DNA from 3 places in the Proteus sp. Marseille-Q3619 genome. Region 1 is predicted to be linked to each of the others. Evidence: predicted binding sites of a transcription regulator. Region 1 holds the regulator's gene; each other region holds the start of a gene.
What was found. The regulator PurR, encoded in region 1, represses purine synthesis genes. The targets are predictions, from matches to a motif close to CANGCAAACGTTTGCNTG.
Positions count from the first base shown of each region.

Region 2: purL (phosphoribosylformylglycinamidine synthase) is a predicted target of PurR. The motif match lies at 2,486-2,503, and genes of this name have one in related genera.
Region 3: purE (5-(carboxyamino)imidazole ribonucleotide mutase) is a predicted target of PurR. The motif match lies at 2,004-2,021, and genes of this name have one in related genera.

Region 1 covers NZ_CBDIMP010000001.1:3,967,114-3,972,092, reverse strand. The annotation lists gene sodB (superoxide dismutase [Fe]) at 57-635, shown strand; gene cydH (cytochrome bd-I oxidase subunit CydH) at 773-856, opposite strand; gene purR (HTH-type transcriptional repressor PurR) at 1,125-2,150, shown strand; gene punR (DNA-binding transcriptional activator PunR) at 2,177-3,079, opposite strand; gene punC (purine nucleoside transporter PunC) at 3,198-4,415, shown strand; gene cfa (cyclopropane fatty acyl phospholipid synthase) at 4,721-4,979, shown strand, end outside.
Region 2 covers NZ_CBDIMP010000001.1:915,639-920,617, reverse strand. The annotation lists gene ACWPWK_RS04325 (fimbrial protein) at 1-37, opposite strand, end outside; gene mltF (membrane-bound lytic murein transglycosylase MltF) at 848-2,320, opposite strand; gene purL (phosphoribosylformylglycinamidine synthase) at 2,585-4,979, shown strand, end outside.
Region 3 covers NZ_CBDIMP010000001.1:1,218,882-1,223,860, reverse strand. The annotation lists gene ACWPWK_RS05595 (MFS transporter) at 1-220, opposite strand, end outside; gene purK (5-(carboxyamino)imidazole ribonucleotide synthase) at 344-1,411, opposite strand; gene purE (5-(carboxyamino)imidazole ribonucleotide mutase) at 1,408-1,929, opposite strand; gene ACWPWK_RS05580 (UDP-2,3-diacylglucosamine diphosphatase) at 2,064-2,786, opposite strand; gene ppiB (peptidylprolyl isomerase B) at 2,799-3,293, opposite strand; gene cysS (cysteine--tRNA ligase) at 3,669-4,979, shown strand, end outside.

The DNA of each region.
Region 1 (4,979 bases):
TTGATGGAATGATTTCAGGCACAAAACCCGAAATAGATAGTTTAAAGGAGTACGCAATGTCTTTCGAATTACCAAAATTACCTTATGCGTTAGATGCTCTTGAGCCACACATCTCTAAAGAAACTTTAGAATATCACTACGGCAAACACCACCAAACTTACGTAACCAATTTAAATAACCTGGTTAAAGGTACTGATTTAGAAAGCAAATCCTTAGAAGAAATCATCAAATCTACTGATGGTGGTATCTTTAATAATGCAGCTCAAGTATGGAACCACACTTTCTACTGGAACTGTTTAGCACCAAATGCAGGCGGCGCACCAACAGGTAAAGTTGCTGATGCTATCAACAAAGCATTCGGCTCTTTTGAAGAGTTCAAAAAGCAATTTAATGATGCGGCAGCTAAAAACTTCGGTTCAGGTTGGACTTGGTTAGTTAAAAAAGCAGACGGTTCAGTTGCGATTGTTAACACGTCTAATGCTGCTACTCCAGTTTCAGGCGCAGACAAACCACTGTTAACAGTAGACGTATGGGAACATGCTTACTACATCGACTACCGTAATGCGCGCGTTAAATATTTAGAAGAGTTCTGGGCACTGGTTAACTGGTCATTTGTTGAAGCTAACCTTGCTTAATTGAGCTTGATAATCAAAGGTGAGTGATTGAGATTCATTTTTGGTGACAAAATAACAAAGGGCCTTGAGCCCTTTGTTATATTCAGATATTCGATAATCTATTATTTAAATTGATCGGATATTCTATAAAGCAGTGATTAGAACAACATAGTCGAAAATAAAACAATCATAACAAGCGCTGCTACTGCTGTACTCAAACCAAATTTCAGATCCGTATCCATCTATTTCTCCCTCAAAATGATTATAATACACTTTTTTAACCATAACCTTGTCATGGTTAATTATTATCACATATCAAAATTTGCTAAAATAGCGACTAGTGCACAATTTATAACATTGATTAATACTTTCACTTTTGAGCTAGATCATACAAAATTCACAGCTAATCGCTAAATTATTGCCAGTGTTTGCCCTATGTATGACTATACTGGCAGTTAAACCATAAAATTAGATAAAAGAGACCAATGAAGGTCAGGAGTTTTCCACACCATGGCAACAATAAAAGACGTGGCAAAACGCGCAGGCGTATCAACCACGACTGTTTCTCATGTGATCAACAAAACACGTTTTGTTGCTGAGAACACACGGGCAGCAGTTTGGGCCGCTATAAAAGAATTAAATTATTCGCCTAGTGCCGTTGCGCGTAGTTTAAAAGTCAATCACACCAAATCTATTGGCCTGTTAGCCACGTCCAGTGAAGCTCCTTACTTTGCTGAAGTGATTGAAGCTGTTGAAAATAGTTGTTATAGCAAAGGCTACACACTGATTTTATGTAATTCACATAATAACCTCGATAAACAAAAAGCCTATTTAGCGATGCTGGCACAAAAACGTGTTGATGGGTTATTAGTCATGTGTTCTGAATACCCCGATCACCTTCTGACACTGTTAGAAGGCTATCGTAATATTCCAATGGTTGTCATGGATTGGGGTAAGGCGCGTGGTGACTTTACCGATACGATTATCGATAATGCTTTTCATGGTGGCTATATTGCGGGTCGTTACCTTATTGAACGTGGTCATCGTGATATTGGTATTATCCCTGGTCCATTAGAACGTAATACCGGTGGTGGTCGCTTACAAGGTTTCTTAAAAGCCATGGAAGAAGCAAAAATCACAGTAAAAGATGAGTGGATTGTACAAGGCGACTTTGAGCCAGAATCTGGTTATAAAGCCATGTATCAGATGCTAAATCAAAAACATCGCCCTACTGCTGTTTTTTGTGGTGGTGATGTGATGGCAATGGGCGCAATTTGTGCCGCTGATGAGCTAGGTTTACGTGTTCCTTTCGATATTTCCATTGTGGGTTACGACAATATTCGTAATGCGCGTTATTTTACGCCAGCATTAACCACAGTCCACCAGCCAAAAGAGCGTTTAGGTCAAATGGCTTTGTCAATGTTGCTTGATCGCATCGTCAACAAACGCGAAGACGCCCAAACAATCGAAGTTCATCCACGATTAGTTGAGCGCCGTTCAGTTGCTGACGGTCCTTTTATTGACTACCGTCGTTAATTCAGATTTATTCGGCTATCTGATTTCTAGCGAAGCCATTCCTCATTTAAGGTTTGGCTATCTCCAAGATAATCTAACAACCATGTCAAAGCGGGTGATTCACTTTTATCGACCCACGTCAGGCAGCATGGGCTGTCTGGCAATGGTTGTGCCAGTTGTAAAGTAACCAGCTTACCTTGTTCAATTAAAGGTTCAGCACGATGCCAAGGCACCATTCCTACGCATAATCCCGCTAACAAGCATTCAAGCCCCATATCCCATGTCGGAACAACCATTCTACGCTGATTATTTAGCGCCCAAGTGTCACGCTTTGGTAAACTGCGTGAAGTATCTTCTAAGCATAAACTTGGATAAGGTCGCATCTCATCATCCGTTAATGGATGTTGTGCTTTCGCTAAAGGGTGATCAACATGACAAACACAGCGCCAAGGCATAAATCCCATATCTCTAAAACTATAACGTTCACCAATTGGTGAGGCTCTTGTTGCACCAATCGCTAAATCAACACGACCATTAACTAAGGAGTCCCATACGCCATTAAACACTTCAGGGTAGACATACAGCTCAATATCAGGAAAATGGCGGTAGAAATCGAGAATAAGTTGTTGTGTTCTTTCAGGTTTAACAATGCAATCAACTGCTATACTAAATTGACCGCGCCACCCATTAGAAACTTGTTGACAAAGATGCCGAGTGTCATTCATTTTTTTGATAACAGATCGTGCTTCTTTGATGAAAATTTTACCTGCATCGGTTAATTCTACATCACGGTGACGGCGCTCAAACAAAGGAACGGCAAGCCATTCCTCTAATTGCCGAACAGTGTAACTAACGGCGGATGGCACTCTGTGCAATTCTTGAGCAGCGGAGCTAAAACTTCCTGTTCTTGCAACTGCATCAACAACTTCTAAAGAGTATTCTGACCACATAGAGTTTATTCCTTTGAAAATTTTTCACAGCATTAACCAAATATTCCCGTTTCACAAGTAAAATAGGTCTTAGTTACAATACATAAAATGTTCTACATCACATAGCATAGAAAATAAAATGAATTCTAAAACTTCCACACAATCAAAAACACCTATGAGCTTTATGGTGTACCTAGCGGGTTTGAGTATGCTAGGTTACTTAGCTATTGATATGTACTTACCTGCATTTGGTATGATGCAGCGTGAACTCTCTATCAGCGAAGGTGCTATTAGTAATAGCTTAAGTATCTTTTTATTTGGCTTTGCTGTTGCTCAATTACTTTGGGGACCTCTTTCTGACAAAGTCGGTCGTAAACCTATTCTACTTATTGGTTTAAGCCTTTTCTCTTTAGGCTGTCTTGGTATGCTGTGGGTTGAGAGTGCAACTGGCTTACTTGCTATGCGCTTCCTACAAGCTTTCGGTGTTTGCTCTGCCGCTGTTATTTGGCAAGCTCTTGTCATCGACCGTTTTGATGAATCTCGCGCTCAGCACGTTTTTGCTTTAATTATGCCACTGGTTGCATTATCACCAGCACTTGCACCTTTAATCGGTGCTTCGTTATTAAATCACGGTGGCTGGCGTATGATTTTCATGGTGTTAATGGCTGTAACATTAGTTCTAATGTTACCGACATTAATGCTAAAAAACATTAAACAAAAATCAGTCACTGATGAAAACCAATCTACCGCTTCATTTACGACTTTACTAAAATCCCCTCTCTACACAGGTAACGTATTAGTTTACGCTTCTTGTAGTGCAGGTTTCTTTGCTTGGTTAGCTGGCTCACCAATCATTCTTGAAAAGATGGGCTACTCTCCACAGGATATCGGTTTAAGTTATATTCCACAAACTATTGCATTTATGGTAGGTGGTTATGGCTGTCGTATTTTACTGTCAAAAATGACAGGTAAAACGCTACTGCCACTGTTGTTAATTGGTTATGCTGTCAGTATGACTGCGTTATACCTTGTTGCTAAATTTACTGAGCCAACATTAACGACTATTTTAATTCCATTCTGTATTATGGCTGCAATGAATGGTGCATCATATCCAATCGCAGTATCTAATGCTTTATCTGCTTACCCTGAAATTAGTGGTAAAGCAGCTGCATTACAAAATGCACTTCAACTGGGTCTTTGTAGCTTAGCAAGTTTTATTGTGTCCGCATTTATCAGCCAACAACCTCTGATTAACACCACTGCAATTATGGCGTTAACAGCAATTCCAATGGCGGTTGGCTACTTTATTCAGCGCAATAAATCTGTTACCAAGCACACGATTCAAACCGCAGAATAATCGCTCTCCTTATTTTAAGAATCATCTTAAAAAGGCCATTTTATAAAAAATGGCCTTTTTCTTTTCTAGAGAAAAATATGCTACGTCTCTATACTTACCTATACGCTGTAATAGCGTTTTGTTTATTTTTCTTTCGGATTTTGAGACATTAAACAGATTATTTGCTGATTATGTCAGATTAGTTGTTTTATTAATTCTATTCGTTCAATTCATAATGAACACAATACCATTTTAATACTATCAATCTGTACACATCCTTTCTTAGCTTTATGTTTCAAAACCCGCTTAGTTTACGCGGAGAGTATATGAGTACATCTTGTGTAGAAGAAGGCCGAAAGACCTCCAACGATCCTTATGAAAAGATCGTAATAGAACTGTTAACTCACACAGATATTCGAATTAATGGTTCAGAACCTTATGATATTCAGGTTCATAATCAGAATTTTTATAAAAGAGTATTACAGCAAGGCTCATTAGGTCTCGGCGAAAGTTATATGGATGGTTGGTGGGATTGTGAGCGGCTGGATATATTCTTTCATAAAGTCTTACGTGCTGGTCTTGAAA
Region 2 (4,979 bases), 3.1 Mb from region 1:
CTAAAGCAGCAGCTAAAGCAATTTTACTCAGTTTCATTATAGATAATCCCTTGAAGATCGTGCGTATTATTATTTATAGAAAAATAATATTAGTGTCGGAATATAAAAATTGATTTGCATTATATTTCGAGTTGTTTCGAATAATGACTGGTTTATATGATATCAACAAAGGCATTCTATTTGATATAACATTTTGTTGATTTACTCAATTTTCATATTTAATCTTGCCTATTCCATATTAATAGAGTTTTATGTAGGTTTATTCTTTTTATTACTCAATTTATGGGTGAAAAAGTTTATCAGGCAGATAAATTTAATAGACAATGCAATTAACATTATTTTAACTTTACAAAAAGTAATGTTATTAACATTAGGTTAGAAAAATTAATAAAATCAATTATAGATTATCGCAATATATATAATTCAATAAGTTAGATGTTAATAATGACGCGTTTAGGTTAATTTTTATCGTGAAAAAAGTTTCTCCCAAAATAATAATCATAAAATGAATAATAACGTATGAGATAATTCCTACGTATTTAAGTTAATTTTTTCTTATATTTCACTTATTCTGATAGTCCTAAAATGACTAATTGGATCATTTTAAATACAATTTACTCATTAGGCGAGTGTTTTGGCTAATGAGTGTTACATTTTTTAACACATGAATTTTCCCTATTTTGGGTAAAAAATAGCATGACAAAATGTAACAATTTTTAATATTAAGAAAATATTAATTTAGGGATTGCTTTAATGGTTGGAGTGATTTTTGAATAGTAGAAATGAAATAAATAAGCCTCTATAAAAGAGGCTATGTTGTTTAATAGGCTGTTTTTAAGTACAAAAATTATTGATAAGCCATATCTTGAGTCAATGATAATGATGAGCTTTCTTGCTCTTCATCGTTATCATTCTCTTTATCTTTAGATAATATTTTATTTTTGCTCTCTTTGGCTTGAAGGTAACCGACAAGGCTAAGTTGATATCGTCGAATGTTTTCAACATAGCGATAAGCCTCATGGCCTCTGGCATAGCCATAAGGGAGGTCTGCATAATATTTCTTTTGGCTAAGTAGAGGTAATCTTGATTTTACATCTAGCCAACTATCAGGATCGGCATTTTGTTGCTCCGTAAGCCTTCTGGCATCAAGCATATGACCAAATCCCATATTATATGCTGCCAATGCAAACCAAATTTTTTCATCTTCTGGAATAGAATCCGGCAAGCGCGAAAGGAGATGTTTAAGATATTGTGCTCCTCCTCGAACACTCTCTTCGGGATCAAGCCTGTCAGTAACGCCCATACTTGATGCAGTAGGGCGAGTTAACATCATCAATCCTCTAACTCCAGTTGGTGATGTAGCATGAGGATCCCAATGTGATTCTTGCCATGCCATAGCTGCCAATAACCGCCAATCGAAAGTATCTGCATACTTTTCAAAAAGAGGCTGATAGTTTGGCAAAATAGAATCTATCGCTGTAATAAAAGAGATAGTATCGAAGTAATCAAATGTACCTACATGGCCAAAATATTTTTCTTCTAGTCTTGCTAACACATCTTCTTGAGATAATTGATTAAAGTAATCGAGCATCGCTGCATATAAGCTATTATCTTCACCATCAGGCAAATACCACGTTAGTGGACGGCTTTCAGTGACTTCAAACCCTACGGCAACATTAGGATGAATGCGTTGTTGTACTGCAACACTGATGGAATCTGCTAGAACATAGGTTATTTTACCTTCTGATAATGCTTCTAGCAGTTGCGAGGTCGTCTGATTATCTGATTCTTCCCATTCAAGCTCGGGGTATTGCGTCTCTTTTAATGTTCGCAATAAACTTGCATGAGCTGAGCCAGCAGTGACAACAAGTCGCCCATCTAACGAATCAAAACTACGTGGTCTTAATGTCCCTTTACGGTAAATAAGCTGTTGAGAAACTGAAAAATAAGCAGGGCCACTGCGTGTCGTATCTAATCTCTCTTTATTATAAAGTAATCCGGCGGCGATAAAGTCAGCTTTATTATTCTCCAGATCATCAAACATTTGGTTGATATTTGTCCGCATATTAACGACAAGTTTCACGCCTAGGTAATCTGCAAAGCGTTTCACTAATTCATAATCGAAACCTACGGGGTCCTTTTTATCGTTCATCGTTATCAATGGTGAAGGTATCGTACTAATTCTTAACTCACCACGAGATAAAATCTTATTTATCTGCGCTTTTTGCCTATCTGGCCATGTAATATTCAACGCGATAATAGCCGCTGAAAAGAGCGCTATGATAACGATAACGAAATAGTTTATCCTTATATTATTCAATAGGTTGGTTCTCGTTAACGTTGTTTATTGTTGTGTGTAAAATCGTCATTTTAACATGGATAAATTTCCAGTAATCGAGCATTTTGCTTAACATATTGGCAAGACGCAACTTGATTACACCAATTAATCATTAAAACACTCTAAGTTAAATGCCGTTATTTTGTTCACGCAAACGGTTTCGTCTGAGCGGTTATTCTATTATACTAGGCGCGTTTCCCCTGAATGATTGGTCAGGTTAGCTGCTAAAAGAGAGAACTCAATACTATGGAAATCCTGCGTGGCTCCCCCGCTTTATCCGCGTTTCGTATTAATAAATTACTCACTCTATGTCAGGAAAATGATCTTCCTGTACAAGGTATATACGCGGAATTTGTCCATTTCGCGAAAGTGGAAGGGCAGTTATCTGAAGATGATCAAACTAAATTACGTCAACTACTGCATTATGGACCTTCATTAACAGAACATGAGCCTGTTGGGGAAATGCGAGTTGTTACACCTCGCCCGGGAACAATTTCACCTTGGTCTTCTAAAGCGACAGATATTGCACATAACTGTGGTTTAGCCAAGGTTGTCCGAATTGAACGTGGTATCGCCTACTTTATTGAGTGCGGTACGATGACAGACAATCAGTGGCAACAGCTTTATGGTTTTATTCATGATCGAATGATGGAAACCATCTTCTTAAATTATCAAGATGTAAATGCACTTTTTGCCGAGCAAACGCCAGCACCACTAAAAACGATTGATGTGCTTGCAAAAGGCAAAGATGCACTAATAAAAGCGAATATCGAAATGGGATTAGCGCTGGCAGACGATGAAGTTGATTACTTAGTCGATGCTTTTAACCGCTTACAGCGTAATCCAACAGATGTTGAGCTTTATATGTTTGCACAAGCTAACTCTGAACACTGTCGCCACAAAATATTTAATGCTGATTGGATAATTGATGGTAAAGCTCAAGATAAATCATTATTTAAAATGATTAAAAATACGTTTGAGCAAACGCCTGATTATGTCATGTCAGCTTATAAAGATAATGCGGCAGTAATGGAAGGCTCTGTGGCGGGGCGTTTTTATCCTGATACAGAAAAAGGGCATTATCACTATCATCAAGAGCCTGTACATATCTTGATGAAAGTAGAAACACATAACCACCCAACAGCAATTTCACCATGGCCGGGGGCTGCAACGGGTTCAGGCGGTGAAATTCGAGATGAAGGCGCAACGGGACGCGGTGCAAAACCTAAAGCTGGTCTAGTTGGATTTTCGGTTTCTAACTTACGTATTCCGGGATTTGAACAGCCTTGGGAAGAAGATTTTGGCAAACCAGAGCGTATTGTTAATGCATTAGACATTATGACTGAAGGTCCACTAGGTGGTGCGGCATTTAATAATGAATTCGGTCGTCCGGCATTATTAGGTTATTTCAGAACCTATGAAGAACAAGTAAATAGCCACAATGGTGTTGAAATTCGCGGCTACCATAAACCCATCATGTTAGCAGGGGGTATTGGTAATATTCGTGAAGATCACGTACAAAAAGGCGAAATCACAGTTGGTGCTAAGTTAATTGTACTTGGTGGACCCTCTATGAACATCGGTCTTGGTGGTGGTGCCGCTTCTTCTATGACATCAGGTCAATCAGATGCTGATTTAGATTTCGCCTCTGTTCAGCGTGATAACCCAGAAATGGAACGCCGTTGCCAAGAAGTTATCGACCGTTGCTGGCAATTAGGTGACGATAACCCGATCTTATTTATTCATGACGTTGGTGCTGGTGGTCTTTCTAATGCAATGCCTGAATTAGTTAATGATGGCGGTCGTGGTGGTCGTTTTGAATTACGTGATGTTCTTAATGATGAACCGGGTATGAGCCCACTTGAGATCTGGTGTAATGAATCTCAAGAGCGTTATGTATTAGCGGTATCGCCTGAAAAAATGCCTCTTTTTGATGCGTTATGTCAGCGTGAAAGAGCACCTTATACTGTGATTGGTGAAGCAACGCAAGAGCGTGAATTAGTGCTCAATGATACACACTTTGATAATAAGCCGATTGATATGCCATTAGACATATTATTAGGTAAAGCACCTAAAATGTTGCGTGATGTAAAATCACTTAAAACAGAAGGTGAGTATCTCTCCCGTAAAGATATCGATTTAAAAGATGCCGTCTATCGTGTTCTTCATTTACCAGCCGTTGCTGAAAAAACCTTCTTAATTACCATTGGTGACCGTACCGTAACAGGAATGGTTGCGCGTGATCAAATGGTCGGGCCTTGGCAAATTCCGGTTGCCAATTGTGCTGTTACCACAGCAACATTAGATAGCTATTATGGCGAAGCTATGTCTATTGGTGAACGAGCACCTATCGCACTGTTAGATTTTGCTGCCTCTGCACGTATGGCTGTCGGTGAAGCACTAACAAATATGGCGGGTTGTGATGTAGAAGCGCTTAATCGCATTAAGCTTTCGGCTAACTGGATGTCAGCAGCAGGTCATCCGGGTGAAGATGCAGGTTTGTATGACGCAGTGAAAGCCATTGGTGAAGAGTTATGTCCAAAGCTAGGTATTACTATTCCTGTGGGCAAAGATTCGATGTCAATGAAGACGCGCTGGCAAGATAAAGATGGGAAAACCAAAGAGGTTACTTCTCCACTAT
Region 3 (4,979 bases), 2.7 Mb from region 1:
GTAATGTAGGTAAAAAACTTGCAAGGCCGCAGGTTAATCCTAATAACGTAAAGCCAAGGCCTGCTTGAGTCCAGTTCCACTCTAGCTCGTTTATCATACTAGGAAGAACAACACCTAAAGAGGTAAATGTGGTTGCGGTAGCTAAAAAATACACAAAACCTAATAATATCAGCATACTCCACTGATAAGCGGGCCCAAAAATCTGTTGCTTGACTTGCATCCTGACTCCATCAAATGGGTGCAGTAACCTGAATAATCAGGAGAAAATAGCGAATAACAGACCTCTTTATCTGAGGTCTGTTCGTTTAAAGGCTATTATTCTCTAACTTTATGAGTCGGACTGCTAGCTTAATTTTTCTAAAGCCCATTTGATAGGGTACTGATAGGCATCATCGAGCATTGAGCTTAATGATTTTAGTGTCTCTTTCAGAGGGAGATTATCGCGGTACACAAGATTGAGATGCCCAACCTTACGTGCAGGGCGCACTTCTTTTTCATACCAATGTAAATGAACTAATGGCAATGAAAGCCATTGAGGATTGACATCAGTGCCAATCAAATTAACCATGACTGCCGGTTGGCAAACCTCAGGTTTTGGCATGGGTAAATCTAAAATTGCACGTAGATGTAATTCAAACTGGCTAATTGAGGCTCCATTTTGTGTCCAATGACCACTGTTATGAACTCGAGGAGCTAATTCGTTAATAAGTAATTTATTATCAACGATAAAGCACTCCATCGCCATTACACCAACATAATTGAGTTTATTAAGGATGGCAGTTAGCATTTTTTCTGCTGATTGTTGTAGTTCTGATGCAGGGGTTGGTAATGCAACACTCATGCGTAAGATGCCATCTTGATGAAGATTGTGTGTTAATGGATAAAAAACACAGTCACCATTGCTATTTCTCGCGCCCACTAGTGAAACTTCACCTGAAAAGGGAATGCCTTGTTCAACAATACACTCACCATAAATTTCAGCAGGTAATTGCTGTTCTTCACCGGGATGAATGCGCCATTGACCACGGCCGTCATAACCACCAATACGGCGCTTTACAATAATAAAATCACCCAGTTGAGCGAAGATATCAGACCATTGTGTTGGTGACGTTAATGGTTGCCAAGGTGCTGTTGCTAAGTCCAATTCATCGAGAAGTTGTTTTTGAGGCAATCTATCAGCAAGTAATGGAAAAATATCACGGTTTACAAAGTTAGTATGACGTTCTAACTCTTTGGTGAGTGCAGTTTCAGGCCAGCGCTCAATTTCAGCTGTGATTATACTTTTTTGATAGGGAACGGCTTCAGGCTCTGCATCTAATCCTACTGGATAAACCGCAATTCCTAAAGGCTCACCAGCTTGTCTTAGCATTCGCCCTAATTGACCATTTCCAAGAACACAAACTGGCTTCATAGTGCCTCCCTTGGATCTGGGTTATTTAATACATCGTCAGTTTGTGCTGTGCGCCATGCTGTTAGTGCTTCAAAAATAGCAGGTGAGTGTAACGCTAAAATTTGAGCGGCTAATAAAGCAGCATTGGCGGCGCCTGCTTTACCAATTGCTAATGTTCCTACAGGAATACCTTTTGGCATTTGTACAATAGAGTAAAGGCTATCAACACCGCTTAATGCTGCACTTTGAACAGGAACACCTAATACAGGAACGAGTGTTTTTGCTGCGAGCATACCCGGTAAATGGGCTGCACCACCCGCTCCTGCAATAATGACATCAAAGCCATTACTTTTTGCCTGTTCTGCAAAGCTAAATAGCTTATCAGGGGTACGGTGTGCAGAGACAATCTCAACATGATAAGGAAGTTGTAGTGCGTCTAGTACATCAGCGGCATGAGACATTGTTGTCCAGTCACTTTTAGAGCCCATTACAATGGCGATACGAGCGGAAGAGGTATTTAGACCAACTTGAGAAGACATTACTTAACTGCTCCTGTAAGCATAAACGGATATAGCCTAATAAACTGAGCATGATAGTATCACGCTAACACGCATAGGAAAACGTTTGCGTAAAGAAAAAACAGCCTTTTTATGAAGAAAATAAGCGAAACAACTTAAAAGGGAAAATGAATCAATTCTATTTTTTCAGCAGTCACTTTAAACATAGAACCTTCAGTATGCCAAGCACCTAATACACCACGATAATGTATTTTGTCATCAATGTTGACTGTATGAATTGCTGGGCGATGCGTATGACCGTGGATCATCCATTCTGTATTGAAATGTTTAAAAGTATCTATCACAGCCTGTGGATTCACATCCATAATGGCATCTGATTTGTACTGATTTTCGTGCTGGCTACGTGAGCGCATTTTGTCAGCGATACGCAGTCGAATAAATAGAGGCAGTAGTGAGAATAGGCGCTGAATAAATTTATTGTGTACTTTTTTACGATAGCGTTGATAAGCTTCATCGTCAGTACAAAGCGTATCACCATGTAAAATTAAGATACGGTGCTGTTCAATTTCGAGCACTTTTTCTTGTGGAAGTAAGGTGATACCACTCTCTTTTGCAAAACGAGAGCCAATTAAAAAATCACGATTTCCATGAATAAAATAGCAAGGCACTTCTGCCTTTTTTAACGTCATCAGAGCTTGAGCAATTTGTTGATGTAAAGGATTGGGATCATCATCACCTATCCAAAAATCAAAAAAGTCACCTAAGATATAAAGTGCTTTTGCATGAATGGCTTGTTCTTTTAAAAAGCGAAGAAAACCGGCAGTGATTGCCGGTTCATGTTCACTTAGATGCAGGTCTGCAATAAAAAGCGTACACATAAAAAGTGAGGCTTATTCGCTAACCGTGACACTTTTAATGACGATATCTTCACGAGGAACATCTTGGTGGAAACCACTACGACCAGTGGAAACCGCTTTAATTTTATCCACAACGTCCATGCCTTCAACAACTTCAGCAAAGACACAATATCCCCAACCATTTGCGTTTTCAGCACGGAAGTTTAAGAAATCGTTGTCTGCAACGTTGATAAAGAATTGAGCAGTAGCAGAATGTGGATCGTTTGTACGAGCCATTGCTAATGTACCGCGGTTGTTTGCTAGGCCATTGTTTGCTTCGTTTCTTACAGGTGCTTTGGTCGCTTTTTGGTTCATACCCGGTTCAAAGCCACCACCTTGGATCATAAAACCATTGATGACACGGTGGAAAATAGTGTTATCGTAGAATCCTTCTTTACAGTAGTCTAAAAAATTTTCTACGGTTGCAGGTGCTTTGTCTGCAAATGTATTAATCACGATATCGCCGTAATTGGTATGAAAAGTAACCATATTCAGATCCTAATATAATTTTAGCTTTACCCAGATTTGGGCATAAACAACAGTCCCGTTTTTATATCACAGTTGCCTAATTTAGTCAGTATGCATCTTTTTCTCGCTCTACTTTTTCTTGCTAAATAAATCAGTAATAGAAGGAAAAAACACTTTTCGCCAAAATTTAGCCAAATAATAGAAGTTTGATTGTTCGCTATCAACGATTGAACAGTGAAAATAAGCGCTAAGCAGAGTAAGATAAAAACCTTAATCTTGAGTTTGCTTTGTCTTCAAGATCCAATATCCTGATTAATATCATGTTATAGTAGTTGTTATTTTCTTTTATATAAAAACGTAATAAACACGTACAGTTGAAAACGGGAACGTCCACTGATGCTAAAGATTTTTAATACTCTCACTCGCCAAAAAGAAGAATTTAAACCTATCCATGCAGGAAAAATAGGTATGTACGTGTGTGGCATCACTATTTATGACTTATGCCATATTGGTCATGGACGTACATTTGTGGCTTTTGATGCCATAACCCGTTATCTGCGTTACTTAGGATACGATGTTAACTATGTTCGTAACGTAACTGATGTAGATGATAAAATCATCAAACGTGCGATTGAAAATAATGAAACATGTGAGCAATTAACCACTCGTATGTTAGCTGAAATGCACAAAGACTTTGATGCATTAAATATTGCTCGCCCTGATTCAGAGCCGCGTGCAACGCACCATATTGCAGAAATTATTGAATTAACAGAAGCGCTAATTAAACGTGGACATGCTTACGTTGCTGACAATGGCGATGTCATGTTTGCTATTGATACTGATCCTGATTATGGCTTACTTTCTCGCCAAGATTTAGAGCAACTACAAGCCGGTGCTCGAGTTGAAGTGGCTAACGTAAAACGCAATCCAATGGATTTCGTCTTATGGAAAATGTCCAAACCGGGTGAGCCAAGCTGGGAATCTCCGTGGGGAGACGGTCGCCCTGGTTGGCATATCGAATGTTCTGCGATGAATGGTAAAGAGTTAGGACATCATTTTGATATTCATGGTGGCGGCTCAGACTTAATGTTCCCTCATCATGAAAATGAAATAGCGCAATCAACTTGTGCCCATGATGGTCCTTATGTTAATTACTGGATGCACTCTGGTATGGTGATGGTAGACAAAGAAAAAATGTCTAAATCACTTAATAACTTTTTTACTATTCGTGATGTATTGGCTTATTACGATGCTGAAACAGTGCGTTACTTTTTATTATCAGGCCATTATCGTAGCCAACTTAACTACACGGAAGAAAACTTAAAACAGGCTCGTACTGCATTAGAGCGCCTCTATACTTCATTACGTGGCACTGATGCAAATGCTCAACCAGTAGGTGGCGAAGTGTTTGAAGCGCAATTTATTGACGCTATGAACGATGATTTCAATACACCAGAAGCCTATTCAGTCTTGTTTGATTTAGCACGTGAAGTTAATCGTCTAAAATCGGTTGATATGAATGCGGCGAATGGCTTAGCCGCAGTGTTACGTAAGCTTGCTAAAGTATTAGGTTTGTTAGAGCAAGAGCCTGAGCACTTCTTACAAAGTGGTGCTAAAGCGGATGATGCTGGTGAAGTTGAAAAAATTGAATCATTAATTCAACAGCGTAATGATGCTCGTAAAAATAAAGATTGGGCGGCAGCTGAT